One region of the Mesorhizobium sp. M8A.F.Ca.ET.165.01.1.1 genome, then DNA from elsewhere that is predicted to be linked to it. Evidence: riboswitches for the same ligand, from Rfam matches in the RefSeq annotation. Region 1 holds a riboswitch; each other region holds the start of a gene.

Region 1 (7,639 bases):
TCGCCGCGCCCGTCGGTGAGATATTGCGCCAGCGTCTCCTGCGGGTCGACCGCCTCGCGCTTCTGGTCGAGCGTGGCGATCTCCAGATTCGTGCCGAGCCGTATCGAACCAGCGTCCGGCGCCAATTCGCCGGTCAGCATCTTCAGAAGCGTCGTCTTGCCGGCGCCGTTCGGTCCGACGAGGCCGACGCGGTCGCCGCGCTGGATGCGGGTCGAGAACCCCTTGACGACGGTGAGGTCGCCAAAGCTCTTCTCTATGTTTTTCGCCTCGATCACCAGCTTGCCGGATTCGGCCGCGTCGCTGGCCACCATTGTCGCGGTGCCCTCGGCGCCGCGATGGCCGCGAAAGCGCTGGCGCATGGTCTGCAGTTCGCCGAGACGTCGCATGTTGCGCTTGCGCCGTGCCGTCACGCCGTAGCGCAGCCAGTGCTCCTCGCGCACGATCTGGCGGCCGAGCTTGTGCTGCTCGCGCTCTTCCTCCTCCAGCACGAGGTCGCGCCATTCCTCGAAATGGCCAAAGCCCTTGTCCAACCGGCGGGTCTGGCCACGGTCGAGCCAGACGGTGGCACGCGACACACGCTCGAGGAACCGGCGGTCGTGCGAGATCACGATGAGCGCCGAGGAAGTCCGGACGAGCTCCTCTTCCAGCCATTCGATCACCGACAGATCAAGATGATTAGTCGGCTCATCAAGGAGCAGGATGTCGGGCTCCGGCGCCATGACGCGGGCAAGGGCGGCGCGCCTGGCCTCGCCGCCGGACAGGTCTGCCGGCCGCTCCTCGCCCGACAGGCCGAGATGCTCCATCAGATAGCTGGCGCGGTAGGGATCGTCGGCCGGGCCGAGCCCGGCCTCGATATAGGCCCGCACATTGGCAAAGCCGTCCATGTCGGGCATTTGCGGCAGATAGCGGACAGTCGCCGAAGGCTGGCGGAACACCTCGCCGTCCTGCGGTTCGATCAGGCCGGCGGCGATCTTGAGCAGCGTCGACTTGCCGGACCCGTTGCGGCCGACCAGCGCGATCTTGTCGCCGGCCGACGCTGTCAGGGCGGCGCCATCGAGCAGCGGCGTGCCGCCAAAAGTCAGTCTTATCCCGTCGAGATTGAGAAGGGGCGGGGCCATGTCAGCTTTCGGGCAATGGATAGGGATGGGCGAGCAGCAGCGCGCGGCCGTGGCCGAGCGCGATGTCGAGGCGGCCCTTGACCTCGTTGGAAATGGTCAGCGACGATCCGAAAGCCACCTCGACCTTGTCGAGCGGCCATTTGGCGCCGGTGACGGTCAGGCCGGAGAGTTCGGAAAAGCCGAGAATAGAAAATAGCGTGCCGTCGGCATAATCGAAGCTGGCCCTGCCGTTGAGCAAGGGGACACCCTCCTGGGCGCCGCTGGTCAAAAGCACATCCGTTCCGGCCTCGGCCAGCCGCAGGCCAAGCGCCAGATGCAGGAAGGCGTGATCGGCGCGCTTGCCGCCGAAGGCGCCCGCCAGCACAAGGCGGGTCGCTCCACGCTCCAGTGCGGCCGCGATTGCCAGTTCGCCGTCGGTCTTGTCCTTTTCCGCCGGGAAGGTTTGCCGGGGCACGGCGGCGAGATGGGCGGGCAGATCGGCCGGAACCGAATCGAAATCACCGACCCACAATTCCGGCACTAGGCCCAGTATCCGCGCATGACCGATGCCGGCGTCGGCGGCGATCACGCGCGAGCCTTCGACCTGGCGGTCGAGCCGGGGCGTGCGGAGGAGATCGCCGCCAAGCAGGATGGTGAATGTGCTCATATCCCGTCGCCTTACCAGCCCGGCACGGGAAACGGAAGGCGGCAAACTCCCACTTGCGTGTCCCACCCGCCGGGCCTATGTGTCGAAACGCTCTAACGGGGTGCCGGACGCGAATTTCGCGGACCGGCTGAGAGGCAGTCTCGCCAACCCGCTGAACCTGATCCGGTTTGTACCGGCGGAGGGATTAGACGTTTCGGACAGTCCGACGCCTCAATTCCTTTCAACGCAAACGAAGGAGGCGCCGATGCGCACGTTTTTATATTCTCTCATCGCAGCCACGGCAGTGGCCCTGTCCGGGCCGGCTTTGGCCAAGGACAAGCTCACCGTCTACACCTATGAGAGCTTCACCGCCGACTGGGGTCCGGGCCCCGTGGTGAAGAAGGAATTCGAGGCCGAATGCGGCTGCGATGTCGAATTCGTCTCGGTCGCCGACGGCGTGGCGCTGCTCAACCGCGTCAAGCTGGAAGGCGCTTCGACCAAGGCCGACATCGTGCTCGGCCTCGACACCAATCTCACCGCCGATGCCAAGGCCTCAGGCCTGTTCGCGCCGCATGGCGCGGCGAGCGATGTCAACGTGCCGGGCGGCTGGAGCGACGATACTTTTGTTCCCTTCGACTATGGCTATTTCGCCGTTGTCTACGATACGCAAAAGCTGAAGTCGCCGCCGAAAAGCTTGAAGGAGCTGGTCGAGGGCAGCGCCGACGACAAGATCGTCATCCAGGACCCGCGCACCTCGACGCCCGGTCTCGGCCTGCTGCTCTGGGTGAAGTCGGTCTATGGCGACAAGGCGCCGGAGGCCTGGGCCAAGCTCAAGACCAAGGTGCTGACCGTGACGCCGGGCTGGAGCGAGGCCTATGGCCTGTTCACCAAGGGCGAGGCGCCGATGGTGCTTTCCTACACCACCTCCCCGGCCTACCATATGGTCGCCGAGAACACCGAGCGTTACCAGGCGGCGTCTTTCGAAGAGGGCGAGTATCTGCAGATCGAGGTCGCCGGCATCACCACGACCGGAGCCAAGAACCCGCTGGCGGAAAAATTCATGGCCTTCATGACCGGACCGAAATTCCAGGACGCCATCCCCGAGACCAACTGGATGTTCCCGGCCGGCAAGACCGACAAGCCGCTCAACCCGGCCTTCGACAAACTGGTCAAGCCGACCAAGACCCTGCTGTTCAGCCCGGACGAGGTCGCGGCCAACCGCAAGGCCTGGGTGGATGAATGGCTGGCGGTGATGAGCAAGTAGTTGGCTGTATGATCCGAAGATGAATGCTCTACGGCGCCCCCCTCTGTCCTGCCGGACATCTCCCCCGCTTGGGGGGAGATTGGCTGTCATCGGCGATTTCGCCAATCGCCAACATTGCAGGAATGAGCTGGGCGCCGGAGCTGCTAATCTCCCCCCTCGTGGGGGAGATGTCCGACGGGACAGAGGGGGGCGCGAAGGAACGCGACGCACGTTAAAGGCCTTTCGTGCAACCCGCGTCTGATCCCCGCATTACCGCCGGCAGCGTAGCGCTGGCGGCGATCGCGCTCTTGATCGGCGGCGCGTTTGCCGGGCTGCTTGTCGAAGGCGCACACGACCTCTCCGGCGCCTGGGCGGCCTTCGACCCTTATCTGTTGCGCGTCGTGCGCTTCACACTCTGGCAGGCGGCCCTGTCAACGCTGCTCTCCGTCGGGCCGGCCCTGTTCGTGGCGCGGGCGCTGTCGCGGCATCCACGGTTTTTCGGCCGCGCCTTCATTCTGCAGCTCTTCGCCGTGCCGTTGGCGCTGCCGGCGATCGTCGCGGCGCTCGGCATTCTGGCGCTTTATGGCCGTGCCGGCTATTTCGCCGGCCTGTTCAACTGGGTTGGCGGCCAGGGCTGGCCGGGCATCTACGGCCTCTCCGGCATTCTCGTCGCCCATGTCTTCTTCAACCTGCCGCTGGCCACCCGCCTGTTCCTCGAGGCGCTGCAGACCATCCCCTCCGACCAGTGGCGGCTGGCGAGCCAGCTCGGCATGGCGGCGCGGCCGGCGTTCCGGTTGATCGAATGGCCAACACTGCGCGCCGCCATGCCCGGCGTCGCCGGGCTCGTCTTCATGCTCTGCATCACATCCTTCACCATCGTGCTGACGCTTGGCGGCGGGCCGGCCGCGACGACGCTCGAAGTCGGCATCTATCAGGCCTTGCGCTTCGATTTCGATCCCGCGAGGGCTGTCGCGCTGACATTGCTGCAGATCGCCTTGACCTTCATCGTGGTGCTGGCGCTGACGCGGCTCGGCGCCAATGTCGTCGGCGACACCAACCTGCCGGTCGCGCCGCGCCGCTATCTCTCCGTCAACGGCACCGAAGCCACACTGAATGCCTTGCTCATCGGATTGACGCTGCTGGTCGTCGCGGGACCGATGGCGGCGACCGTGATCGCCGGATTGAGCGCCGATCTCGACCGGCTGGCCGGCGAGACCGCTGTCCGGCAGGCGACACTCACCAGCGCCGTGCTCGGCTTCCTTTCGGCGCTGCTTTCGGTGATGCTCTCGTTGGCATTGACAATGGCGCGGCGGGCGCTGGCATCGAACCGCCGCTCCGGCCCAATGACACTGCTCGAACACGCCACCGATACCGGCGCCGGCTTTGTGCTGGTCGTGCCGCCGATCGTCGTCGGCGCCGGTTGGTTCCTTCTGTTGCGCCACGTCGGCGACGTCTTTGCCATCGCCCCGCTCATGGTCGTCACCGTCAACGCTGTCATGGCGATGCCTTTCGCGCTGCGCGCCATCCGCCCCGCCTATGATGCGGCAAGCGAGCGCCACGAACGGCTCTGCGCACAGCTCGGCATTTCCGGCTGGGCAAGGCTGAAGCTGGTCGACTGGCCGTCGCTGCGGCGGCCGCTCGCCACCGCCTTCGCCTTCGCCATGGCGCTGTCGCTTGGCGATCTCGGCGTCATCGCCCTGTTCGGCAGTGATTCCGTACAGACCTTGCCCTACCTTCTCCTGGCGCGCATGGGCAGCTACCGCACCCAGGACGCCGCCGGCCTGGCGTTGTTGCTGGGCCTTGTCTGCCTGGTACTGGTGCTGGCAGCGGACCGGCTGGGAAAGGGGATGGCCCGCGATGTCTGACGGTGCGGCTGACGGCAAAGGGGTTCCGGTGCGGCTGGACAAGGTCTCGTTCAGTTATGGCGAGGCATTGTTCGCTTTCGATGTCGAGTTCACCGCGACGCAAATCACTGCCATCATGGGGCCAAGCGGTTCGGGAAAGTCGACGCTGCTCAATCTGGTGGCCGGATTCGAGATGCCGAGATCCGGCCGCGTGCTGATCGGCGGGGGCGATGTCAGTGGTGAGCCGCCGGCCGTGCGTCCGGTGTCGATGGTGTTTCAGGAGAACAATCTTTTCGCGCATCTTTCCGTCGAGCAGAATGTCGGGCTCGGCCGTTCGCCATCGTTGCGGCTGACCGATACCGACCACGCCGATATCGCGGGCGCCCTTGCGCGCACCGGTCTTGCCGGCAAGGAGAAGCGGCTGCCGCGCGAACTTTCGGGCGGTGAGCGCCAGCGCGTCGCCCTGGCTCGCGTGCTGGTGCGTGACCGCCCGGTGCTGCTGCTCGACGAACCCTTCGCCTCGCTTGGGCCCGCCTTGCGCGACGACATGCTCGACCTGGTTGCTGGCCTTCATGCCGAGCGTGGCATGACGGTGCTGTTCGTCACGCACCAGCCGCAGGATGCCCGCCGCATCGGCCAGAAGGTGGTGTTTCTGGACAATGGCGCCATCGCCGCCACAGGCACGGCGGACGATTTCTTTTCCGGGGCTGGTCCGGAGGCGTTCCGGCGCTATATCGGTGCGGGTGCCGGGGATGCCTTATCACGAGATATTGCCCGGAAGCGGACATAATTTACGCTCAAACCGGCCCGAGGCGATGTGGCGCTTGCTTGCCATGACTGGAGTAGTGTGGCTAGGTCCGCTCGATACCGGTCCGGCACTGGCCGTGATTTGCCTACAGCATCTGCTGCCCGCCCCGAGGGGCGGGCAGCAGATGCTGTAGCAGTTTGTTTTGCGCATTGCATGATCATGCGCAAGGACCTGAAAGGAAGCCATTCTGGCGATCGGCGTTGACAGGCTACGAATGAACCCGCTGGCGCGCTTCCTGGCGCTGGCTGGCTTTGCCGTGGCGCTGGCGAGCTGCCAGATGTTCACGCCTCCGGAGGTCCAGGAATCCGGCTTCCAGCCATCCGACAAGCCGATCACGGTGGACAATGTCGCCGCCAACAACAAGCTTGCCGAACTCGCCAAGGCGCAGCATCCGCGCATCCTGGCGACCTATGGTGGCGAATATTCCGATCCCAAGCTCGAGCGCATGGTCGCCAAGGTGGTCGGCAATTTGACCGTGGTATCGGCCAACCCGACGCAGACCTATCGCATCACCATCCTCAATTCGCCCAACGTCAACGCCTTCGCGCTGCCGGGCGGCTATCTCTACATAACGCGCGGCCTCCTGGCGCTGGCCAATGATTCGTCCGAGCTCGCCGCTGTCATCGCGCATGAAATGGGACACGTCACCGCCAATCATGGCCTGCAGCGCCAGCAGTTGGAGGCCGAGGAGGGCCTGGCGACCAAGGTCGTCTCGGATGTGCTCGGCGACAGCCCGACCGCCAAGGCAGCACTGATCCGCGGCAAGCTCAGGCTGGCGCAGTTCTCGCGCAACCAGGAACTGGAGGCGGACGCCATCGGCATCAAGTCGATCGGCGAAGCCGGCTACGATCCCTATGCCGCCGGCCGATTCCTGCAGTCGATGTCGGCCTACACCGATTTCCGCTCGATCAGCGGCGCCACGGACGCCAGCCTCGACTTCCTTGCGACGCACCCCAACACGCCGCAGCGCATCGATCTGGCACAGCGCCACGCCCGCCAGTTCGGCGCGCCCGGCTTCGGCACGCGCGACCGCGATTCCTTCCTCGCCGGCATAGACGGCCTGCTTTACGGCGACACGCCGGAAGAAGGCTATGTGCGCGGCGAGACCTTCCTGCATCCGGGCCTCGGCGTGTCGTTCACGGTGCCGGACGGTTTCATCATCGACAATTCGGCGGCAGCGGTGACGGCGACCGGTCCTGGCGACATAGCGATCCGCTTCGATGGCGTTTCGATCGACAAGAACCGCGCCTTGACCGACTATATCAGAAGCGGCTGGGTGGCTGGCCTCGACGACAGCACTGTCAAGCAGGAAACCATCAACGGCAATGAGGCGGCGACCGCGCATGCCGGCGCCGAAGGCTGGCAGTTCGATATCGCGGTGATCCGCGCCGGCGGCCAGGTTTACCGATTGCTGACCGCGGCGCCCTCGGCCAGCACCTCGCTGGAAACGGTGGCGCGCTCGGTCAGCGGCTCCTTCCGCATTCTCAGTCCCGCCGAAAAGGCGGCCCTGAAGCCACTGCATATCCGTGTGCTTACGGTACAGCCGGGACAGACCATGGGCTCGCTTGCCGCGCAGATGGTGGGCGTCGACCGCAAGCTCGACCTGTTCCGCGTGCTCAACGCGTTGTCGCCGGGGGCCGCGGTTTCGGCCGGCGACAAGGTCAAGATCGTCACCGACAAGTAGCGCCCATTGCGCGAATCAGGCGGCGGTCGCCATGAATTCGGGATTCTGCTTCACCAGCGCGACCTTGAGCTTTTCCATCGCGCGGGCCTCGATCTGGCGGACGCGTTCCTTGGAAATGCCGAGCGTCTCGCCGAGTGCCTCGAGCGTGGCGCCCTCGTCGGTCAGCCGGCGTTCCTCGATGATGCGGAGTTCGCGGGCGTTGAGAGCTTGAAGCGCCTCCCTCAGCCAAAGCGAGCGGCGCGCGACGTCGATCTTGTCGCCGACAATCTCGTCGGGCAGGGGATCGTCGGAGACCAGGAAATCCATCCGCTCGGTCG
Region 2 (7,639 bases), on a different contig from region 1:
GCGGGGCTCGACGCGTTTGCGGCAAATAAGCTCGAGTGTGGACAGAGATGTGACGTTCTATTGAGTCGCTGACCCAATCGGTAGCGACCTGGTGATCCACGCAACCAATTCCGGTCGTTTCTGTCACTAAGAACTCGATATTCGCTATTTGCACCTCGAAAGTCGCATAATTGGCAGTGAGAAACTCAACGCGTTGTGAGGATGGCATAGAGAAGCAGTAGCCCCTTCTCTAGTCTCGCTACGGGAAAAATTCTGGAAAATGGGTCTGCTTGGCTGGACGCAGAACGCTGTGGTTATTCAGCCGGCATTTCTGAAGCCTCTCCAAGACAAACAGCTTGCCTTCGCGCACGCTGTCTTCGAGCGGCTTCGGCTTCGCCAGATGCGCCGCAATCGCGCTGGCCAGCATGCAACCTGTCCCGCGCATCGATGTGGCAAGGCGCGGTGCATCGAAGCGGATGGGTTCGTGCCCGGAGCGTAACAGAATATCGGTCGACCGGGTTCCCGACGCATGCCCACCCTTGATCAGCAGGGCTTGAGGGCCGGCGGCCAGCAGTCTTTTTCCTTGTTGGAGCGCTCCGTCCTCATCCACTGCCAGTTCGGAGCCACTAAGGAGCGCCAGTTCAGGGAGGTTGGGCGTGACAATGCAGCAAAGCGGCATAAGATCGCGCTTCATGGCAGCGATAGCGCCTGCTTGCAGAAGTGCGCGGCCTGAGGTGGAGGCCAGCACAGGGTCGAGTACTGCGGGGACATGCGGAAATTTGCGCAGCACTGCGGCAACGGCAACAATGATCTTGGCAGTCGCCAGCATGCCGATCTTGATTGTGGCCACGTCGTTGGCCTGCAGCGCGGCGCACATCTGATTGGCCACCAGGCTAGGTGGCGGATAATAGATTTCGATCACGGCGTCATGCGTTTGCACCGTTAGCGCTGTGACGGCGAGACAGGTGCGCACGCCAATGGCAGAGATCGTCTCGATATCGCGTGCAATTCCAGCACCGCCACTGGAGTCCGATCCACCGACGACAAGCACATGTGGTTCTCGCCTCAGCGCCATTGGTCCGTCTTTTCGATCCATTCTCGCGTGCGCGCCTCGGGGTCGTCGTTGAGCGTGATGTCGGTCACCACCGCCGCGCTGTCCGCGCCAGCCGCAAAGACACCGTCGAGCCGCTCAGGGTTGAGGCCACCAATGGCGACCAATTGAAACGGCGCGACCTGGCGCTTCCATTCGCTGATCCGTTCGACCCCTTGCGGCGCCCATTTCATCTTCTTCAGGATGGTCGGATAGATGGGTCCAAGCGCTATGTAGTCAGGCTCGGCGGCCATCGCCGTTTCCAGCTCCTGATGATCATGTGTGCTCAGTCCGAGCCTTACGCCGGCTGCCCGTATCGCCAAGAGGTCAGCGGTCTGCAAATCCTCCTGGCCGAGATGTATGAAGTCGCAGCCTTCCTCGATCGCCAGCCGCCAGTAATCATTGATGATCAGCTGGCACCGGTATCGAGCGCACAAAGCCTTCGCTGAGCGGATCTCCGCGCGTAATCCGGCCTCATCCATGGTCTTTATGCGAAGCTGAACCAGATTGACGCCGAGCGGCACCAGCCGCTCGATCCAGGCAGCGCTGTCGACGATCAGGTAGAAGGGATCGAGCTTCATGAAAAAACGGCCCTGCCGATCGTCGGCGTCGATGGCACGGCGACGTCGCGCGGTTCGAGCATTCCTGAGCTGAAAGCCTCACGACCGGCCTCGACCGCCTTGCCGAAAGCACGCGCCATGCCGACGGGATCGGCCGCCCTGGCGACCGCCGTATTCAGCAGCACGGCGTCAAAGCCGAGTTCCATGACGGTGGCAGCGTGCGACGGCCGTCCCAGCCCCGCATCCACGATCAGGGGGACGCCTGGGAAATGTCCGCGAATCGAGCGCAGCGCCGTCATGTTGACCGGTCCCAAGGCGGAACCGATCGGTGCGCACCACGGCATCAGGACCTTGCAGCCCGCTTCCAGCAGCCGCTCGGCGACGACGAGATCGTCGGTGGTATAGGGGAATACCGCAAAGCCGTCCTCGCACAGGATACGGGCGGCTTCGACCAGGCCGAACACGTCCGGCTGCAGCGTGTCGTGGTTGCCGATCACTTCGAGTTTGATCCAGGTCGTGCCGAAGACCTCGCGCGCCATGCTCGCGGTGGTGACCGCTTCCTTGACGGAGTGGCAGCCGGCCGTGTTGGGCAGGATTCTCGTGCCGAGCGAGCGGATCAGCGACCAGAATTTTTCGCCGGCCCTGCCGCCCGCCATCTCACGCCGCAAAGAGACGGTCACCACCGACGTGCCCGACGCCCTGACTGCATCGGCAAGGACGGCCGGCGAAGGATATTGAGCCGTGCCGAGCAGCAGGCGGGATTGAAGCGTCGTCCCCAGAAGGTCGAACATGCTAGCCTCCCTGCATGGGCGAGAGGATTTCAATCCGGTCGCCTTCGTTCAAGCAGAACGCCGTCCGGCTGGCTTTGTGCACCAGGTCGCTGTTGACGGCGGTGGCGAGCCAGTCGCCCTCATAGTCGAGCGCGGCAAGCAATTCGGCTAGCGTGGTGGCGGTGGCAACCTCACGCGCTTCGCCGTTGACGGTCAGTTTCATGAGCAAGCTCCTTGGTTCTGTCCTGGCTGAAAACCAGGTCGGCGGCCTGGCGCGCCATGGCGGGGGCGAGGAGAAAACCGTGTCGATAAAGCCCGTTGATCGCGATGATCCCGCCGTTCGTTTCGACCCGCGGCAGATTGTCGGCAAAGGCCGGACGAACGCCGACACCGGTTTCGACGATCTCGGCCTCGCCAAAGGCCGGGTGGAGGGCATAGGCGGCACTCAGCTGCTCCATCATCGAACGTGCCGTCACCGGACCGGCGGACTGGCTTTCAACCATTGTCGCGCCGATCATGAAACGGTGGTCGGCGCGCGGCACCGCATAGAGTGGAAAGCGCGGATGCAGCAGCCTGACCGGGCGAGACAGCGAGATATCAGGCGCGCGCAGGATCAGCATTTCGCCGCGAACGCCGCGCAGCCTGTCATCGGCTGCTGCCATTCCCGTGCAGTCGATCCAACGATCGAAACCGGAAATCCGCCTGATATCGACATCGAACTGGAATTCGACACCCATGGCCGACAACCTGTCATGGAGTGCCGCCATCGCCCGGCGCGGGTCGAGATGGGCTTCGTCGGGGAACAGCAGCCCGCGGCGAAAGCGGCCGGCAAGGTCGGGCTCCAGGAACGCGATTTCATCTCCGTCGACACGCCGATGCCCCCACGTGCGACTGGCGAACCGGTCAAGCTCACCGGCATCTCGCGGCATGGCCACGACCAGTGTTCCGGCCCGTGTCACCTGATCCGGCAGTGCCGCATCCCACCAGTCGGCGGCGACGCGTCCGAGATCCAGCACCGGCTGCTCGGCGCTTTCACGCTCGCACCATGGCGCCAGCATGCCGCCGGCGAACCACGAGGCATTGCCGCCAAGGGTCTGCCGGATCTCAGCGACTGTGACCGTCGCGCCGCGGGCGGCGAGTTCGAAGGCGGCGGTGAGGCCGGCGACGCCGGCCCCTTTGACCAACACCCTCATGATGGCTCCGGCGCCTCTGGCATGAGCGCTACGCCGGTCTCGTCAGCCGGCATGTAGAGATCGCCGCCCTCGCGGTATTTCGCCGCCATCGCCGCCATGCCTTCCTTCTGGGCTTCGGCGCGGATGTCGTGGGAGATACGCATGGAGCAGAATTTCGGCCCGCACATCGAACAGAAATGTGCCAGCTTGTGCGCCTCCTTGGGCAAGGTCTGGTCGTGGAAGGACCGTGCGGTTTCGGGGTCGAGCGACAGGTTGAACTGGTCCTCCCAGCGGAACTCGAAGCGCGCGCGCGAAAGGGCATCATCCCTGGTTTTCGCTGCCGGATGGCCCTTCGCCAGATCGGCTGCATGGGCGGCTATCTTGTAAGTGATCACCCCAATCTTGACGTCGTTGCGGTCGGGAAGGCCGAGATGCTCTTTCGGCGTGACGTAGCAAAGCATTGCGGTGCCGAACCAGCCTATCATGGCGGCACCTATCCCTGAGGTGATGTGGTCATAGCCCGGCGCGATGTCGGTCGTCAGCGGCCCCAACGTGTAGAACGGCGCCTCACCGCACACTGCGAGCTGCTTGTCCATGTTCTGCCTGATCTTGTGCATGGGGACATGGCCCGGGCCTTCGATCATCACCTGGCAGTCCTTTGCCCAGGCAATCTTGGTGAGTTCTCCAAGTGTTTCCAGTTCGGCGAATTGCGCCGCGTCGTTCGCATCGGCGATTGAACCGGGACGAAGGCCGTCGCCGAGCGAGAAGGAAACGTCATAGGCTCTGGCGATGTCGCAGATCTCCTCGAAATGCTCGTAGAGGAAGCTCTCCCGGTGATGGTGCAGGCACCATTTGGCCATGATCGAGCCGCCGCGCGAGACGATGCCCGTGACCCGGTCGACGGTCAGCGGTATGTAGTGCAGCCGCACGCCGGCGTGGATGGTGAAATAGTCGACGCCTTGCTCGGCCTGCTCGATCAGCGTGTCGCGATAGACCTCCCAGTTGAGGTCCTCGGCGATGCCGCCGACCTTTTCGAGCGCCTGATAGAGCGGCACCGTGCCGATCGGCACCGGTGCATTGCGCACGATCCAGTCGCGGATGTTGTGGATGTTGCGGCCGGTCGACAGGTCCATCACCGTATCGGCGCCCCAGCGGATCGCCCACACCATCTTTTCGACCTCTTCGGCCATCGACGATGTGACAGCCGAGTTACCGATGTTGGCGTTGATCTTCACCAGGAAATTTCGCCCGATGATCATCGGTTCGCTCTCGGGATGATTGATGTTGGCGGGAATGATTGCGCGTCCGCGCGCCACCTCGTCGCGCACGAATTCGGGTGTGACGAAATCTGGGATCGCCGCGCCGAAGGCTTCGCCGTCGCGTTGCAGCTTGCCGCGCATCACCTCGCGGCCGAGATTCTCGCGGATGGCTACGAACTCCATTTCTGGCGTGATGATGCCGGCGCGCGCATAGGCAAGTTGGGTCACCGCCTTGCCCTGCTTGGCCTTGAGCGGCCGATTGCGTATCGGAAATTCCGGTGTCAGGCGCTCGCCGGTGGCGAATCCATTGTCTTCCGGCCGGACGTGGCGCCCGTCATAGGCTTCGACATCGCAACGCGCCGTGACCCATTCGTGGCGAAGCCGGGCAAGGCCTTTTTCGATGCTGGTTTGGACTGATGGATCGGTGTAGGGGCCGGACGGATCGTAGACGGTGACGGGCGGTTCGCCGGCCGTCGGATGGACGGAAATCTCGCGCATCGGCACCCTGATCTGCGGGTAGAGGACGCCGGGCTTGTGGATTTTCCGCGAGGCGGGCAGTGGTCCCGTCGACACGGCGGGGGTGAGGGCATTCATCGTGAGGCTCCTTTGCTCATGCATTGGAGACCCAGTTCTGTGCCGGAAGGATGAAAAGACGCTTCTGTAGACCTGCTGCAGCAGGACCTCGGGCGTAAACTCCCGCAAAGCGCTTGCACCGTCCCTACGCCAGTATGAACTGGATCAGGTTCAACGGGTCACTGCGCCGCGAAAGCCAGCAGTATCTCAGCCCCTTACCGGGACTCCCCTGGTGAATGCCTCAAGTTGAATGGGCCGGTGCTGCTTTGTCAAGCGCCTTCGGGCGCCTTCGGGCGCCTTCGGCCGGTGGCGACGTCCGGCGGCCGGCCGAGCGGAGAGCTCGCGCATGCATCGGGGACAAGTCACGCCCCGTAGACCAGGGCTGGAATGGCCAAAGTCTCATTCGCTTCGTGAAGGATGGAAAAACTGTATCGGCCATGTGCGTCGAGATCGACCGAGTAGCTCAGGCGGTCACGGATGTGGTTATCCTGGTCGAAGGCGACGATTTGCGGCTTCAGCGAGGTGATTTGCACCACGTCCAGGTAGATGGAGTTGCAGATATGATCTGGTCGTCGGGCTGGCAGGTGCAAGCGGCCGCTCTATTCAGGATGCGGCATCGGCGGCGTTCCCGATACCAATGATATCTTGCGGGCAACTTATGCAATCACCGGCTTCGTAAAACCCGACGGCGGCGGCCGTGTCCTGGCGCTGAGGATGTGCCGCTGTTCCAGCAGAGAAATCGCGTGGGCGCGGAGTTTTCGCTCTGCGAGGAAGAGTTGACGCAATCGTTTAGCTTGCTTGCAGTTCGTAGAGACCCGCCTTTGAAAGCAACTAAGCTATTGCATTGATATGTTGGTGCGCGATCGATCGCTACATAGCCGGCCGCCATTATCCGAGTATTGATCCGCCGGTGTTCGTGTTGCCGTATATGGCAATCCCTGCGAGATCGTCGCGGCCGGATCGGCCGCACCCTCTAGTCATAAAAGGGGAAGCGACCGAGAATTCCGCTGCCGAAAACTTCTCTGGCTTGGCTATGCATGCGGTAGATGAGATCGCCGCCTACCGCGACCTGGTCGAGGAAGGCATCGACGCCCAGTTCGGACAGCCTGGTTATCGCAATGCGTTAGCGGCTCAGACTTGCGGTCTCGAGAGCGGCCTTTGGGGGTCACCTCTTTTTTGTTTCAGAGGTTGGAAGACGGCTGCTCGTTACCCAATAGAAATGGCGACTACGGAACGCGATCGATCGCGGCCATCAGGAAACACCTGTCTTCGGCTCAACCTCGACATGGCGTCCGATCGACCGCAGATATACAGCTATCTCGTCCATGAGATGATCGCGTTCGCCGTAGATCTCAGCAATCCTGCGCAGCTGTGGCTCGACGGACCTCCGTTGCGCCGGCGTCAAATCAGCATCGCCAAAGACATATCCCAAGTTGCCAATCGCGCAAATGTTGCAGCCGGCCTCCACAACTGCTTGCACGAATGCCGGAATGTCTTTTTCTTGCATAGTCTTCATGTCGAACCTCTCGTGAATGGCGTGCTTGCGCGCCCATGCTGCCTTTTCAGCGTGTCCTCTGGGCGGCGCAAGCCTTGAGCGTAATTGTGCCGGGCAACCTCGACTATCCCGTCTGCCACGCTCTTTAGAGTCGGTGGGGTCTGGTGATTGCAGGCTGGGCCACTCAAAAGCCTGCAAGAAGAAAGTCATGGCGACCATTGCTCAAGATCGCGAGGGTGCGTGCAAGACCTTCCGTTGGCAGTCATGCACGCTCACCCAGCAACTGGGTATTGAGCAACTGGGTCTCACGTCGCGGGTCTCGTGTGCTTCACAGCCGAAAATAAGGTACCACCGTGGCTATTCTCAAGTGCAGGCTACCTCTTCAGGACACGGCGGAGTGCCTTCCGACGCACCCCTGGTGCAACGTGCGACCTAACGAGACACATCTCGTTCGCGTTCCCTCGACCTTTCTTCGTATTGCTGCTTGCCCTGCGATTTCAGGCCCTCTGCTAGCTTCTCGGCCGCTCTTTGGCCTGCAATGTCACTATTCAAGATCATATCCGACATCCCTGGATGGTCATAACCGTAATGCGCATGCAGTTTCCCTCACGAGCAGCGCCTATCCGTCGATTAGTTCGTCTTCCGGAACCCGAAGCCCTTTTTATCCGGCGTACCTATCCACCATTCAACCGGTATACCTTTCCCAACTTTGGCGGACCATTTACCTCAGGCATGATCATC
Region 3 (7,639 bases), on a different contig from region 1:
GACTCCATCGATCGTTGGGTGCCGGCAGGGCTGCCTGCCGTGGCGCTGGACTCGTCGTCGTTCTGGTCCGCCCTGCTTCGGCACCCCTGGGGTTTGCTGGCACTTTTGTGTCTGGTGCAGACGCTGTGCTGGACCGTGGTGCCAACACTCATCGATCCCGCACCGCCCGGCGATGTCGTGGAAGGCTTCATGTGGGGCCGCGAATGGGTGCTTTTGACCTACAAGCACCCGCAGCTCCCCGGCTGGCTGCTCGAGGCCAGCCATCTCCTGACCGGATCGTTCCGCTGGCCGCAATATCTGCTGGCCCAACTGACGATCTCGGCCACGTTCGTCCTGGTCTATCTGCTGGCCCGCGACATGCTCGGACAACGCCGCGCGCTGGCCGCCGTGCTTTTGATGCCATCGGTCTATTTCTTCGGCTGGCCGACGCCGCAATTCAATCACGACTATGCGCAAATGCCGTTCTGGGCCGCGATCTGCTGGCTGCTGTGGCGCGCCGGCCGCGGTGGCGGGCCAGGCTGGTGGCTGGCGCTCGGACTGGTGTCGGGCGTCGGGCTTTATGCCAAGTTTTCCACCGGCCTGCTGCTTGCCTTCGGCGCTCTCTGGCTGCTGTCCGACGCGCGCGCGCGCAGTCGGCTGGCGACGCCCTGGCCGTGGCTTGGCCTGGCCGTTTGTCTCGCGGTCGCCGCGCCGTTGGCCATCGCACTCTACCGCATCGATTTCCTGCCGTTGACCTATTTCGCCGGCCGCGATGCCTGGGTAACCGAGCACCGTGCGCGCCTCTACTATATCGGTGTCCAGCTGGCCGGGTTTTCCGGCTTCCTCCTGGTGCTGGCGATATCAGGGCTGCTGCGGCGTACGTCGGCTCCGCAGGACCCCGTCGAGCGCGGTAAGCTGGTCTATCTCACCTGGATGGGACTTGGGCCGGCGACGCTGATCATGGTCGCCTCTTTGTTCACCGGCACCGGCGAGGCCTGGGGCGCGCCGATGTACAATCTCGTCGGCGTCGTCGCGCTCGCCTTTCTCGGTCACCGGCTCGGTGCCCCCGAGATGCGAAGGTTGGCGATCTGCGCCTTCATCTGCATCGTGGCCATGTCGGGGGCCTATGCGGCCATCCGCTGGACGGATTGCAATGTGCGCGGGCGGATGGACGCCGTCTGCTGGCCGGCGCGGCCGATCTCGGACGAGGCCGAGGCGGTGTGGCACGCCGCGGTGCCCGGCCGGCTCGACATTGTCGGCGGCGATACCAATCTTGCCATGCTGGCGGGCCTCAACGCCTATGACAAGCCGTCGATCTTCACCGATCTCGATATGCGGTTCGCACCCTGGATCACGAGGCAGCGGTTGCGCGACCATGGCATGCTGATGGTTTGGTCGGGTCCTCACGTGCCGTCGCAGCTGCGGGCATGGTTGGACAACGTTCCGGTCAAGACCGTTCTTTTCAACTGGTCGCGCGAGGCGCCGCCTGTGGCGATCAGTTTTGCGGCCATTCCGCCTGGTATCCGATATCTGCCGGTCGCCGCCAGCAGCCGGACTCGGCATCCGCGCATCTAAGGTTTCCCCGTTCCTTAGGGGGCGCCTTTCACCGGTATAGCCGAATGGCCCGCTCGTCCGACTGGACGAAGCAGGCGACAATGCCCATTTATGGGACTATCCAAATTTGTTGTCGCGCAATTCCCCGGGGAACGCCGCTACAGTTTTCCCGGAATTGCCTTTTGAGGAGACGTTACATGGCGACTTCGAGCGAACGTGCAGTGCTTGCCGGCGGCTGTTTCTGGGGCATGCAGGATCTGATCCGGCGCATGCCGGGCGTCCTCGCCACGCGTGTCGGCTACAGCGGCGGCGACGTGCCGAATGCCACTTATCGCAATCATGGCACCCATGCCGAAGCCATCGAGATCAGCTTCGATCCGGCGAAAATCAGCTTCCGCCAGCTTCTGGAATTCTTCTTCCAGATCCACGATCCGACGACGCGCAACCGCCAGGGCAACGATGTCGGCATGAGCTATCGCTCGGCAATCTACTACACCAGTGAGGAGCAGAAGCGTGTGGCGGAGGACACCATCGCCGATGTCGATGCCTCTGGCCTGTGGCCCGGCAAGGTTGTCACCGAGCTCGCTCCGGCGGGAGCGTTCTGGGAGGCCGAGCCCGAGCACCAGGATTATCTGGAGAAGTATCCGAACGGCTACACCTGCCATTTCGTCAGGCCGGGTTGGAAACTGCCGGTTCGTGAAAAGGCCGTTTCATAAGGCTCGCGGATCAGTCTTTGCGGCAGTGGGTTTAAGCGCCCGCCGATTGCCGCGAGGCCATATCAATAGCGGCTGTTAACCACCGCCCGGCGGTTGACAGTGCGCGGCGTTGCTGACCAACTACGCGGGTTGATTGGTTTCAGGGGGAGCATGAGGAAGCTCTACGAGAAGCGTGTGTTGGTGAAGCGGGAAAGGCTCCCAAGTGTCGCCGCGGCAGGACCGCTTTCTCCCAAACCAGGCTGACGGCTCGGCCGGTCTTTTGGTAGTGACTGGACCGGTTCGTTACGGTGCTCGGATTGCCGGGCGATGTCTTGCCCCGCCGGATCTGAAAAGATGATTTCTTCCGAGCCTGTGGCCGGCGCCCGGCAGCTCAATGCAGTTTTCATCCTGGATGTTTCTGCTTACACCGGGCCCCTGCTTTCCGGGTGGGTCGAGGCGGGAAATCGTATTGGCGCGATCATCGTGCCTGGCTTTCAGCGCCCATCCAGAGGCTTCAGCATTGGCAATTTTCGACGCCGGCTGAGGCGCCAGCTTCTGCTCAGGCGCTATCTCGGCAACACGCCGGTAAAGTTGATCGAATTCGGCCGGCCTTACGACTGGGATGAGCTTGGCCGGCAATTGCCTGAGATCGCCGCGGATGTACTGATCTGCTACGCTTTCCCGACCCTGATCCCGCAACAACTGCTCAGCCTCTTTCCCAAGGGCGGCCTTAATTTTCATCCGGCGCTGCTGCCCAACTACCGGGGTCCGCATCCTCTCCATCGCCTGGCCGCGGACGGCCAGCATGCCGTCCATGGCGGCGTGACATTGCACAAGATGTCCGCCAATTTCGATGACGGCGACATCCTCGGACACGTGCCGTTCTGCGAAGCACACTGGGCAACGCGGCGGGATGTGGCCGACAGCGTGGCGACCGCGATGCGCGCGTTGGTGCGCGAGGTGGCGCCAGCCTATTGCGAGGATTTGGTGTCCGGGACGCGGCAGCCAACCGGTGATTTCGTCTGGGCGCGACTTGAGCGGAACCACATGGCGATTTCATCCGACATGTCGATCGAGCACGTTGCCCGATTGTGGCACGTCCTGGGCGGCAATCCCGGTATCTATCTGGACGTTGCCGGCCGCGAGGTTCGGTTGGCCTTTCAGATCGCGCGACTGGGTCCGCCAACTGGAAAAGGTCCGGTCAGGCGATGGGGGAGGGTGGAGTTCGATCTTGCCAATGGCCGGGTTCGATACCTCACCTATGGCCGCCTGCTCAAACGGCTGATGAAAATGCACACCGCATTCGCACGGCCAAAAGCCGGAAAACCGTGCCCCGAAATAAGAGTGTTTGGCAAAGTGGCCAGCGAATCGGTGCCAGAGGTACCGCCAGCCGGTCGTGGCGTATAGTGAGACCAACGAGCATGGAAAGCGCGGAACTTGCGTCCGCGCTTTCCCTGCTGCGAAAACTACTTACCGCAGTTCTTGTCGGCCACGGTCGGCGCGGTCGCCCTGCCATTGGCATCCGTCTGCGCGCTGGTCGGGCAATTCTGGTCCGCGTTGGAATTCATTCCGCCCGGCGTGATGGTCGGGCTGTTGGTTGCACCCGGATCGAGCCAAATTCCCGGGCGCCGGCACCCGGTTGTGCCTGCGCTGGCGCAATGCTTTGGCGCAGCTTGCTGAAAAAACAGCTTCCCCAACCGATCGAATGGTGCTTTAACGCCGCCATCCACAGGGGTGCTCCGTACGGTCGGGGCTGAGACGGGGGCGGCAAGCCCACAGACCCTAGAAGCTGATCTGGGTAATACCAGCGGAGCGAGGCGGGCGATGTTTTCAGGCGCACAGGTTTCCCTATATCTCATGGCCGACGATTTTGTCGGCGTCATCCTGGGCGCGCTTGGCGCGCTCGATTCGTATCGCGACAAGCTCAGGATCGAGACCGACGACATCTCGACCTTGCTGGTCGGGCCCCCCGAGGTGCTATTCCCGGCGCTGCGCGACCTTTTCGTGGCTGCGTCTGGCAGCGGTAAGCATTGCGTGCTGTCGGCGACCATTTCGCGTGGTTGCCCAGGTGAGCCGGACGATCCGATCTGCCGCTCCGACACGTTTGGCGGACCTGCCGGGCCACTCGGCCCGCGCAAGCAAGCCGCCATTTCCGCCGTGCGCGGCGCGCCCGCCACTGGGCAGCCAGCGGCGGCGCAGTTCTCGCTCTATGTGATGGGCACGGACGACCACATGGACGAGATCTATGGCTGCATCGATTTCCTGAAGCAGTCCGGCGTCTACGATCGCTCCAAGAATTTCTGCACCAAGCTGCGCGGCGATGCCGGCGCGATCTTCTCGGCGCTCGACGAAGCCTTCTGCCGCTTCGGACCAGGCGCCGGCCACGTAACCCTCGACGTCACGGTTTCGGCCAACAGTCCCACTGCCGTCTGAACCGTTCGCGCCGACGCGCGCCGTCAAGGTCATCCTCTCGTGGCTTCATCGTCGTTCAACCCGCGTCAACTCGCGGGCTTCCTCGCCCAGGCGGCGCCGGCCGTGATATCGATCGGCCTGGTGCTCGTGGCGTGGGAACTCTACGCAAACCATTCCGGCATCAAGCCGACGGTTCTGCCGGCACCCTCGCGCGTCTTCGAACAGGCGATGCTCAATCGTGACGCGCTGCTCGACAACGCCATTCCCACCATCCGCGCCACGCTGATCGGTTTTGCCTGTTCGCTCAGCGCCGCCTTCGCGCTGTCGATGCTGGTCGACTTCTTCCAGCCTTTGCGGCGCGCGCTGTTTCCTGTCTTCATAGTCAGCCAGACCTTGCCGCTGGTCGCCATCGCGCCATTGGTGGTGCTGTGGTTCGGTTTCGGGCTGACGCCCAAGATCATGCTGGTGGCACTGGTCACCTTCTTCCCGATGCTGGTGGCCCTGGTGCAGGGCTACGAGGCTACCGAGGTCGAGATCGGGCAGATGCTGCGCGCCATGGGAGCAGGGCGCTGGCGGGTCTTCATCCTGGCACGGTTGCCTTCGGCGCTGCCTTATTTCTTCGCTGGCCTCAGGATCTCCATCACCTATGCCGTCGTCGGCGCCATCTTCGCCGAATATGCGGGCGCGGCCAAAGGGCTGGGCATCTACATGCTCAACGCCAAAAACAATTTCCGTCCCGACCTGGTGCTCGCCGCCGTCGGCGTCAGCGCCGCCCTTACCCTCGTCCTGTTCGGGCTGACGGTGGTGCTGCAACGACTTGCCATGCCTTGGGAAAGAGCCGCTGGCAGGCAAGCCGCCCGAAAAGGCCCGCAAGCATGAGCCGGCTCGAATTGCGGCATATGCGCAAGGCCTTTGGCGGGCTCGAAGTGCTCGCCGACATTTCGCTGCGCGTGGATGCCGGCGAATTCGTCTCGATCCTTGGGCCTTCGGGTGCCGGCAAGTCGACGCTGTTCCAGCTTCTGACCGGCGCCGAGCATGGCGAGGGTGAGATGTTTTTCGACGGCGCGCCGCTCGACGATCATGGCAGGCATTTCGCCTTCATGCCGCAGCGGGACGCGCTGATGCCGTGGCGGCGCATCCTCGATAACACGACGCTCGGGCTCGAGGTGCAGGGCCTCGGCCGCAAGGCGGCGCGGACGCGTGTCGCGCCGCTGTTTGCCGAGTTTGGGCTTGCCGGCTTCGAGCGGCATTTTCCGGCGCAGCTTTCAGGCGGCATGCGGCAGCGCGCGGCGCTGCTGCGTACTGTCGTGCAGGAACGCGACATGTTGCTGCTCGACGAGCCGTTCGGCGCGCTCGATGCACTGACGCGCGCGGCCATGCAGCGCTGGCTCGAACAGATGTGGCGGCACCATCGATGGACGGCGTTGCTGATCACCCATGACGTGCGCGAAGCCGTGTTCCTCTCCGACCGCATCTATGTGCTGTCCACGCGGCCGGCCCGTGTCGTGCGCGAGATCAAGGTGCCACTGCCGCGCCCGCGCGATCCGACCAGCGCCGCCACACGGCGGGCCGGAGAACTCGAGGCCGAGATCCTCGACATTCTGCTCAACCTCCAGCCAACCAAAGGACATGACCATGATTGACTTGACGCGCAGGCAGGCTCTGCTGCTCACCCTTGCCGGTAGCGTACCGCTGATCACCGGATCGAGCCGCTCCTTCGCGGCAACGCAAAAAGTCACTGTCGCGCTGGACTGGACGGTCAACACCAACCACATCGGGCTGTTCGTCGCGCGCGAAAAGGGGTTTTATCGCGAGGCCGGTCTGGAGGTTGATATTGTGCCTTACAGCGACACCGGCGCCGGCACGCTTGTCGCCAACCGCGTCGCCGATTTCGGCATCAACGGCACCATCAGCCTGTTCACCCAGAAGACCGCCGGCGCCGACTTGAAGGCCGTCTATGCCGTCGTGCAGTCCGAAACCGGTCGGCTGGTGTTCAACGCGGCGCGCAGCGAGATCAAAAGTCCGAAGGATCTGGACGGCCTGACCTATGGCGGTTTCGGCAGCGCCTGGGAGAACGCACTGATCTCGACCATCATCCGGCATGATGGCGGAAAGGGCAATTTCGAGACGGTGACGCTCGGCACTTCCGCCTACGAGGCGCTGGCCAACGGTTCGGTCGACTTCACGCTCGAAGTGTCGACCTGGGAGGGCGTCGAAGCCGAGCTCAAGGGCGTCAAGCAACGCAGCTTCGTCTATGCCGACTATGGCGTTCCCGACGAGCACACGACGCTCATCTCTTCGAGCGAAGCGTTTCTCCAGGCAAACCCCCAACAGGCGTCGTCCTTCATCCAGGCAACGCGGCGCGGCTATCAGTTCGCGGTGGATCACCCAGAGCAAGCCGCCACGCTGCTGATAGCCGCCAACAAGGATGCCCTCACCAATCCGGCGTTGATCCAGGCTTCGCTGAAGGCACTGATCGACGGGCACTATCTGCGCGGGCAAGACGGCACCATCGGCATCATGGATCCCGCCAAGATGGAAGCGATCGGCTCCTATCTCCTCGCCGCCGGTATCCTGCACGATGCCGATGGCAAGGTTGTCGCGCAACGTCCGGATTTTGCGGGATATTTCAGCAATGGGTACCTCAAGTAGGGCGTCGGTGCAGAGGCCGCGAAAGGTCATATCGCGAGATGCTGAAAGACCGGGTACGGCCTTGCCGTTCGGCGGCTTTGACCCGGTTTGATGCCGATCTGATCTTCTCGGTTAACGGCACGGCAATGGTTACGTGCAAAGGTCGCCCCCGAGGGATCATCGGGATGCTTGCCTTGCTCATGTCAAAAAGTGAAGCGCTTTCGCGTGCAGCAGACAAAGGGCTTTTGTCGGCGGCGCGCAAGCACGAGATCATGCTCGACTTGCGCGAAGGCTTCTTTCGCGCCTGTGCGCTGCTGTGCGCGGCGCTGTTCGTCTATCGCGGCGTCTATCAGCTTCTCGAGGATCCG
Region 4 (7,639 bases), on a different contig from region 1:
CTGACGCGGGAAGAGCAGGCAGAACATTCGCAAACACATGGCTGGCACGGATGGTACGACTATTTTCCATGGGAAGATCACCGCGCCGGCGTGCCTTCTATCCTGCCTGACATCGTCCTGCCGCGTCTTTCGGCGTGGTCCGACGACGCGGAAGACCCAAGCATACACCGCGACCGCCGGCAGCGCGTGGCATATGCTTTCGGTCTGGATGATCGCGACTGGAATGAGGAACTCGTCCTGCAGAGATACGAGCTGCTCTACGAAGCCGCGCTGGTGGCCGAGGCCACACGCGGACGGGACAACGGCAATCCGCCGTCCATCCCTGGCCTTCCGATGATCGCAGATCACCGGCGTATTCTGGCAACGGGAATGTCCAGACTGCGGACCAAGATCAAGTACCGCCCCGTCGTCTTCGAGTTGATGCCAGCAACGTTCACATTGCTGCAGCTGCAGCGAACCGTGGAGGCTCTGGCTGGCAGGCTCGTTCACAAGCCGAACTTTCGGCGTCTGATCGAAGAGCAGGATCTGGTCGAGGAGACAGGCGAGACGATGTCCGACACCGGGGGGCGCCCAGCGAAGCGCTTCCGCTTTCGCCAAACGGTCTTGGTGGAGCGAACCGTCGCAGGGACGAAATTGCCACTCTCACGCGGTTGACATTTCTTATACTCAAGGTAAGTATATGTCAGTTATACTCATTTGGAGAATAATTGGCTATGCCTGTCACTTCCGCGCGCACGGCCGCGCTGTACGACCGCGTGCGGCAAGTCATTCCGTCAATCGAGTGGCCGGCATTCGCCGATGATATCGAAGCCATCCTCGATCTGAAACGGCGGCGCAATGCCGTTATCCTGGCGCACAACTACCAGACGCCTGAGATCTTCCACTGCGTTGCCGACATCGTCGGCGACAGCCTGGCGCTTGCCCGCAAGGCGATGGCGGTCGAAGCGGATGTCATTGTGCTGGCTGGCGTGCATTTCATGGCCGAAACGGCGAAGCTGCTCAACCCGCAAAAGACGGTGCTCATTCCTGATCTGCGAGCAGGCTGTTCGCTGGCGGATTCGATTACCGCCGAGGACATTCGCCTGCTGAGACAGCGCTATCCGGGCGTCCCGGTCGTCACCTATGTCAACACTTCGGCCGAAGTGAAAGCCGAGTCCGATATCTGCTGTACGTCCGGTAACGCCAAAGCCGTCGTGGAGGCGCTCGGCGTTCCGCAGGTGATCATGCTGCCGGATGAATATCTCGCCCGGAACATCGCCGCCCAGACCGCGGTGAAGATCATCGCCTGGAAAGGGCATTGCGAGGTGCATGAGCGCTTCACGCCGGCCGACATCAGGGAGTTGCGCGAAAGTCATCCGGGCGTGACCGTGCTCGCGCATCCGGAGTGCCCGCCCGAAGTGGTCGCGAAAGCGGACTTCTCCGGCTCGACGGCCGCCATGTCCGACTATGTCGGAAGACAAAAGCCAGCGCGGGTCGTGCTGATGACCGAATGTTCGATGAGCGACAACGTTGCGGTGGAGCATCCCGAAGTCGAGTTCATCCGGCCTTGCAACCTCTGCCCGCACATGAAGCGGATAACGCTCGCCAACATCCGTACTGCGCTCGAACAGAACCGCCATGTCGTAACCATCGAATCGGAGATTGCAGGGCGTGCGCGGCTGGCCGTCGAGCGGATGCTGGCGGTATGAGCATGGACGTTCGCGATCTCGCCCGCCGGCCGGTCATCATCGGCGGCGGCATAGCCGGGCTGATGACCGCGCTGCACATGGCGCCTGAGCCGGTGCTGCTCCTGTCGAGATCGCCGCTTGGCGCGGAGGCGTCGAGTGCGTGGGCGCAGGGCGGGCTGGCCGCCAGCCTGGGCGGCGATGATGAACCGGCGCTCCATCTTGCCGACACGCTCGCCGCAGGGGACGGCCTTTGCGATGCAGATACAGCAAGGCGCATCGTGTACGCCGCGCCCGCGGCGATCGAGGATCTGACGCGCCTTGGGGCTCGCTTCGATCGCACATCTGCAGGAGTTCTGCGTCTCGGGCTGGAAGCCGCGCATAGCAGGCGGCGCATCGTTCATGCCGGAGGTGACGGCAGCGGAAGGGAGGTGATGCGCGCCCTGATCGCGGCCGTGCGCTCCACGCCTTCGGTTCTTGTCGTGGAAGGAGTCGAAGCACGCCGGCTGGCCGTCGAGGACGGCAGAATCGCCGGTGTTGTGGCGAGCGGTCCGACAGGTCCGGTGTTCTTTGCCACGGGACGGGCCGTTCTCGCCACGGGCGGAATCGGCGGCCTGTTCCGCGACTCAACCAACCCACTGGGCAGCTGCGGACAGGGTCTGGCGCTTGCGGCGCGCGCGGGTGCCGTCCTTGCCGATCTGGAGTTCATTCAGTTCCACCCGACCGCGCTTGACGGGCCCGGCCGTCCGATGCCGCTCATCAGCGAGGCGGTTCGCGGAGAAGGTGCAACAATCGTCGACGAAACAGGGCGGCGCTTCCTCGATGGCCTGCTCGGGGCGGAACTCGCACCGCGCGACATCGTCGCGCGCGCCGTCTGGCGACATCTTGCCGACGGCCATCGCGTCTTCCTCGACGTCCGCGAGAAGCCAGGCACGATGTTCGCGCAGCAATTTCTGACAATCGCATCAGCCTGCGGCAAGGCCGGCATCGATCCGGCGCGAGACCTCATTCCCATCCGGCCGGCCCAGCATTACCACATGGGTGGTGTCGCCGTGGATCTGGCCGGGCGAACATCGGTTCCTGGACTTTGGGCATGCGGCGAAGTCGCGTCGACCGGGCTGCACGGCGCCAACCGGCTCGCCAGCAACTCGCTGACCGAGGCCGTCGTTTGCGCGCGCTGGGTTGCCGAAAGCGTCGCTGGTGCACCGGACGGCGGTGGGAAGCCAGCGATGGCAGCTAACCTGCCCGCGCCGGATCCGAGGCCTGTGCGCCCTCTCCTGTCACATGCCCTTGGCGTCACGCGGGATGGCGAAGGTTTGAAAGAGGCTGCGCGCGCCTTGTTGCTGCTGTTGCATCGGCACGACACAGCGTCCGATCCCGCCGCCGTAGGGCTGATGATCGCGGTTGCCGCCTTGCTGCGCCGCGAAAGCCGTGGCGCTCACTACCGGAACGACTTTCCCCATCAAGCGGCCGTCGCCCGCCGCTCCGAAATCAGGCTCGACGCGGCCATGTTTGCGGCGCGGGAACTCGGCAACTCTCCAATGCTCGAAAGCGTCGCTTGATGAACCTATCCCCCCTTCCAACGATCATGCTCGAGCCTCTGGTGCGGGCAGCTCTGCTCGAGGACCTTGGCAAGGCCGGTGATTTGACCACTGATGCCATCGTACCGAAGGACCATCATGCGACAACGGTGCTGACTGCGCGCGAGGCCGGAACTATAGCCGGTCTCGACCTGGCGATGCTCGCTTTCAGGTTGATCGACCAGGATGTCGAGATGACAGTGGAGCGAGCGGACGGCAGCAACATCGCGCAAGGTGAGACCATCGCATCGGTCAGCGGTCCGGCCCGGGCCATACTCACCGCGGAACGGACGGCGCTCAATTTTCTGTGCCATCTGAGCGGTATCGCCACCGCGACGGCATTGATCGTCGCGGCGGTCCGCGGCCACGGCGCAAGAATCGTCTGCACGCGCAAGACGACGCCTGGATTGCGAGCGGTCGAAAAATATGCCGTGCGCGCCGGTGGCGGCTCCAATCATCGTTTCGGTCTCGACGACGCCATCCTGATTAAGGACAACCACATCGCCATCGCTGGCGGAATTCGCATGGCAATCGAGCGCGCGCGATGCAGCGTCGGCCACCTAGTCAAGATCGAAGTCGAGGTCGATACGCTAGCCCAGTTAGAAGAGGCTATGGCCCTCGCCCCAGACGCCGTCCTGCTCGACAACATGTCTGTCGACGAATTGCGCCAAGCAGTGGCGATGGTTGCCGGCCAGGCGATTACCGAGGCGTCGGGCAGGATAACGCCGGCGACGGCTCCAGCCGTCTCCGCGACCGGTGTCGACCTGATCTCCATCGGCTGGTTGACCCACAGCGCGCCAATCCTCGATATCGGGCTCGACTCCGCGAAATTTGTCCGTCGGGCCTGACAATCGGCGGTCGACCGGACGCTTTTTCGACCCAGCCCGCCAAGTTCAAAGGTGCCTAGGTCGCCCAATGCAAGGGGAACAGGATGGAAATGCACGCAGCGATTTCGGAAAAACCATGCGTGAAGCTCAATCCTTCGACGGCCACCGGATGTGGACCGTGGAAGCTGCTCGGGCGCTGCATGACGCGCCTTTCAACGACCTGCTGTTTCAAGCGCAAACCGTTCACCGCCGGAATTTCGATCCCAACAGGCGGCGGCGGGCGCTGGTCTCAGCGGCGGCGCCGTCGTCGTCGGAATCTAGCGGGGTAACCCGGCCACCCAGAGGATGGCGGGACGATTCATCCATGATGATAGGAAACAGGACCATTGCGAAAACTAGTCGCTGGCAAGCTGCACGGCATCTACGTCACCGAAGCGAACCTCAACTACCATGGATCGATAACGCTGGACCCTGACCACTGCGAAGCAGCCGGGATCCTGCCGATGGAATTTGTGGAGATTTGGAACAAGAATTCCGGTGCGCGGATTTCGACCTATGTCATTTTCGGCGAGCGCGGCTCACGATGCTGCATCCTCAATGGTGCGGCTGCCCGCACCTGCCAGCCAGACGACCAGATCATTGTTTGCAACTCCATATACCTGGACGAAGCGAATATCACCTCGTTGAAGCCGCGGATCATCACCTTCGACCAGGACAATCACATACTCGATCGCCTGAGCTACTCCGTCGATCTTGACGCACATGGGCGTTACAGTTTCTCGATCCTTGACGAGGCGAATGAGCCTTTGGCCATTCCTGCGCTGGTCTCCGGCGCGTGACTTCCTCTCGAGATTTGCCCGTGCTTTGCGCGGGGTTTCATTAGTCGCCGATCACCGCCGCAGGTGGAAATGCGCTTGACAAAGCAGTGTCGGCTCGGTCAATTCGAAAACATTCACCAGGGGAGTCCCGGCAAGGGGCTGAGATACTGCTGGCTATCGCGGCGCAGTGACCCGTTGAACCTGATCCAGTTCATACTGGCGTAGGGACGGTGCAAGCGCTTTGCGGGAGTTTACGCCCGAAGACCTGTTTTCAAGCAGGTCGACCAAAGCGTCTTTTCATCCTTCCGGCACAGAACTGGGTCTCCAATGCATGAGCAAAGGAGCCTCAAGATGAATGCCCTAACCCCAGCCGTCTCAACGGGACCGCTGCCTGCCTCACGGAAAATCCACAAGCCCGGCGTCCTCCATCCGCACATCAAAGTGCCGATGCGCGAAATCTCCGTCCATCCGACAGCGGGCGAGCCGCCCATCACCGTCTACGATCCGTCCGGCCCCTATACCGACCAGACTGTCGAAACCAGCATCGAAAAGGGCCTCGCCCGGCCTCGCCACGAATGGATCACGGCGCGGGGCGATGTCGAAGCCTATGACGGCCGCCATGTGCGGCCGGAAGACAATGGCTTCGTCACGGGTGAGCGCCTGACGCCGGAATTTCCCATTCGCAACCGGCCGCTAAGGGCCAGGGCCGGCAAGGCGGTGACACAGCTTGCCTATGCGCGCGCCGGCATCATCACGCCCGAGATGGAGTTCGTCGCCATCCGCGAAAACCTCGGCCGGGAAATCGCCCGCGGCAAGCTGCAACGCGACGGTGAAAGCTTCGGCGCGGCTATTCCCGATTTCGTCACGCCGGAATTCGTACGCGACGAGGTGGCGCACGGGCGGGCGATCATTCCAGCCAACATCAACCACCCAGAGAGCGAACCGATGATCATCGGGCGCAATTTCCTCGTCAAGATCAACGCCAATATCGGCAATTCCGCTGTCACTTCCTCGATGGCCGAAGAGGTCGAAAAAATGGTCTGGGCGATCCGCTGGGGCGCCGATACGGTGATGGACCTGTCGACCGGCCGCAACATCCACAACATTCGCGACTGGATCCTGCGCAATTCACCGGTGCCGATCGGCACGGTGCCGCTTTACCAGGCGCTCGAGAAGGTCGGCGGCATCGCCGAGGACCTGACCTGGGAGGTGTACCGCGACACGCTGATCGAGCAGGCCGAACAAGGCGTCGACTATTTCACCATCCATGCCGGTGTGCGGCTGCATTACATCCCGCTGACCGTCGACCGGGTCACGGGCATCGTCTCGCGCGGTGGCTCGATCATGGCCAAATGGTGCCTGCACCATCACCGGGAAAGCTTCCTCTATGAGCATTTCGAGGAGATCTGCGACATCTGCCGCGCCTATGACGTATCCTTCTCGCTCGGCGACGGCCTTCGTCCGGGCTCGATCGCCGATGCCAATGATGCGGCGCAATTCGCCGAGCTGGAAACGCTCGGCGAATTGACGCAGATCGCCTGGGCCAAGGATTGCCAGGTGATGATCGAAGGTCCCGGCCATGTGCCGATGCACAAGATCAAGGAGAATATGGACAAGCAGCTCGCTGTCTGCGGCGAGGCGCCCTTCTATACGCTTGGACCACTGACGACCGACATTGCGCCGGGCTATGACCATATCACCTCAGGCATTGGTGCTGCCATGATCGGCTGGTTCGGCACCGCCATGCTCTGCTATGTCACGCCCAAGGAGCATCTCGGCCTTCCCGATCGCAACGACGTCAAGATTGGCGTGATCACCTACAAAATCGCCGCCCATGCAGCCGATCTGGCGAAGGGCCATCCGGCAGCGAAAGTCAGGGATGATGCCCTTTCCCGCGCGCGCTTCGAGTTCCGCTGGGAAGACCAGTTCAACCTGTCGCTCGACCCCGAAACCGCGCGGTCCTTCCACGACCAGACCTTGCCCAAGGAGGCGCACAAGCTGGCGCATTTCTGCTCGATGTGCGGGCCGAAATTCTGCTCCATGCGCATTTCCCACGACATCCGTGCCGAGGCTCAGAAGGAAGGCATGGCGGCAATGGCGGCAAAATACCGGGAGGGCGGCGATCTCTACATGCCGGCGGACGAGACTGGCGTACCGGTCGTGCCGGAGGCTCCCAAACCATCATGAGGGTGCTCGTCAAAGGGGCCGGCGTTGCCGGCCTCACCGTCGCTTTCGAACTCGCCGCCCGCGGCGCGACGGTCACAGTCGCCGAGATGCGGCATGGCCTTGGCGGCAACGCGTCGTGGTTCGCCGGCGGCATGCTGGCGCCATGGTGCGAGCGCGAAAGCGCGGAGCAGCCGGTGCTGGATCTCGGACGCGACGCTGCCGACTGGTGGGATGCGGTGCTGTCGGGTCAGGTGACACGGGCCGGGACATTGGTCGTGGCCGCGCCGCGTGATGCCGGTGAGCTTGACCGGTTCGCCAGTCGCACGTCAGGGCATAGGCGCGTCGATGAAAACGAAATTGCGCTCCTGGAACCCGACCTCGCCGGCCGCTTCCGGCGTGGATTGCTCTTCCCCAACGAGGCTCACCTCGACCCACGCCAGGCGATGGCGGCACTTCATGACAACCTTGCGACCATGGGTGTCAAATTCCACTTCGGCTGCGACGCCCGGCCTGTTTCGGGTTTCGCCCGTCAGATAGACTGCATGGGAATGGCAGCGGCCGATGACAGGCTGCGCGGTGTTCGC

Evidence for each region. A riboswitch is a leader RNA that binds a small molecule or an ion and turns the genes downstream of it on or off. The one in region 1 is predicted to bind thiamine pyrophosphate.
Region 2: another riboswitch for thiamine pyrophosphate. It lies ahead of thiC (phosphomethylpyrimidine synthase ThiC); the one in region 1 lies ahead of thiB (thiamine ABC transporter substrate binding subunit).
Region 3: another riboswitch for thiamine pyrophosphate. It lies ahead of EN808_RS20255 (YkoF family thiamine/hydroxymethylpyrimidine-binding protein); the one in region 1 lies ahead of thiB (thiamine ABC transporter substrate binding subunit).
Region 4: another riboswitch for thiamine pyrophosphate. It lies ahead of thiC (phosphomethylpyrimidine synthase ThiC); the one in region 1 lies ahead of thiB (thiamine ABC transporter substrate binding subunit).

Annotation. Positions count from the first base shown of each region.
Region 1 covers NZ_SRTH01000012.1:65,272-72,910, forward strand. Annotated here, with positions in the region: gene EN808_RS25905 (ABC-F family ATP-binding cassette domain-containing protein) at 1-1,118, opposite strand, end outside; gene EN808_RS25910 (thiamine diphosphokinase) at 1,120-1,764, opposite strand; TPP riboswitch at 1,851-1,965, shown strand; gene thiB (thiamine ABC transporter substrate binding subunit) at 2,009-3,007, shown strand; gene thiP (thiamine/thiamine pyrophosphate ABC transporter permease) at 3,232-4,851, shown strand; gene thiQ (thiamine ABC transporter ATP-binding protein) at 4,844-5,620, shown strand; gene EN808_RS25935 (M48 family metalloprotease) at 5,853-7,322, shown strand; gene EN808_RS25940 (RNA polymerase factor sigma-32) at 7,338-7,639, opposite strand, start outside.
Region 2 covers NZ_SRTH01000006.1:273,760-281,398, forward strand. Annotated here, with positions in the region: gene EN808_RS19215 (hydroxymethylpyrimidine/phosphomethylpyrimidine kinase) at 239-1,054, opposite strand; gene EN808_RS19220 (thiamine phosphate synthase) at 1,045-1,650, opposite strand; gene EN808_RS19225 (thiazole synthase) at 1,647-2,420, opposite strand; gene thiS (sulfur carrier protein ThiS) at 2,422-2,622, opposite strand; gene thiO (glycine oxidase ThiO) at 2,591-3,592, opposite strand; gene thiC (phosphomethylpyrimidine synthase ThiC) at 3,589-5,424, opposite strand; TPP riboswitch at 5,528-5,644, opposite strand; gene EN808_RS19245 (hypothetical protein) at 5,766-5,993, opposite strand; gene EN808_RS37800 (hypothetical protein) at 6,656-7,117, opposite strand.
Region 3 covers NZ_SRTH01000007.1:155,214-162,852, reverse strand. Annotated here, with positions in the region: gene EN808_RS20275 (glycosyltransferase family 39 protein) at 1-1,554, shown strand, start outside; gene msrA (peptide-methionine (S)-S-oxide reductase MsrA) at 1,731-2,249, shown strand; gene EN808_RS20265 (formyltransferase family protein) at 2,820-3,635, shown strand; TPP riboswitch at 3,949-4,062, shown strand; gene EN808_RS20255 (YkoF family thiamine/hydroxymethylpyrimidine-binding protein) at 4,053-4,661, shown strand; gene EN808_RS20250 (ABC transporter permease) at 4,701-5,519, shown strand; gene EN808_RS20245 (ABC transporter ATP-binding protein) at 5,516-6,283, shown strand; gene EN808_RS20240 (ABC transporter substrate-binding protein) at 6,276-7,292, shown strand; gene EN808_RS20235 (isoprenylcysteine carboxylmethyltransferase family protein) at 7,331-7,639, shown strand, end outside.
Region 4 covers NZ_SRTH01000015.1:165,497-173,135, reverse strand. Annotated here, with positions in the region: gene EN808_RS29080 (hypothetical protein) at 1-654, shown strand, start outside; gene nadA (quinolinate synthase NadA) at 714-1,688, shown strand; gene EN808_RS29070 (L-aspartate oxidase) at 1,685-3,226, shown strand; gene nadC (carboxylating nicotinate-nucleotide diphosphorylase) at 3,226-4,092, shown strand; partial or broken gene EN808_RS37230 (biotin synthase) at 4,241-4,342, shown strand; gene panD (aspartate 1-decarboxylase) at 4,458-4,910, shown strand; TPP riboswitch at 5,019-5,135, shown strand; gene thiC (phosphomethylpyrimidine synthase ThiC) at 5,241-7,076, shown strand; gene thiO (glycine oxidase ThiO) at 7,073-7,639, shown strand, end outside.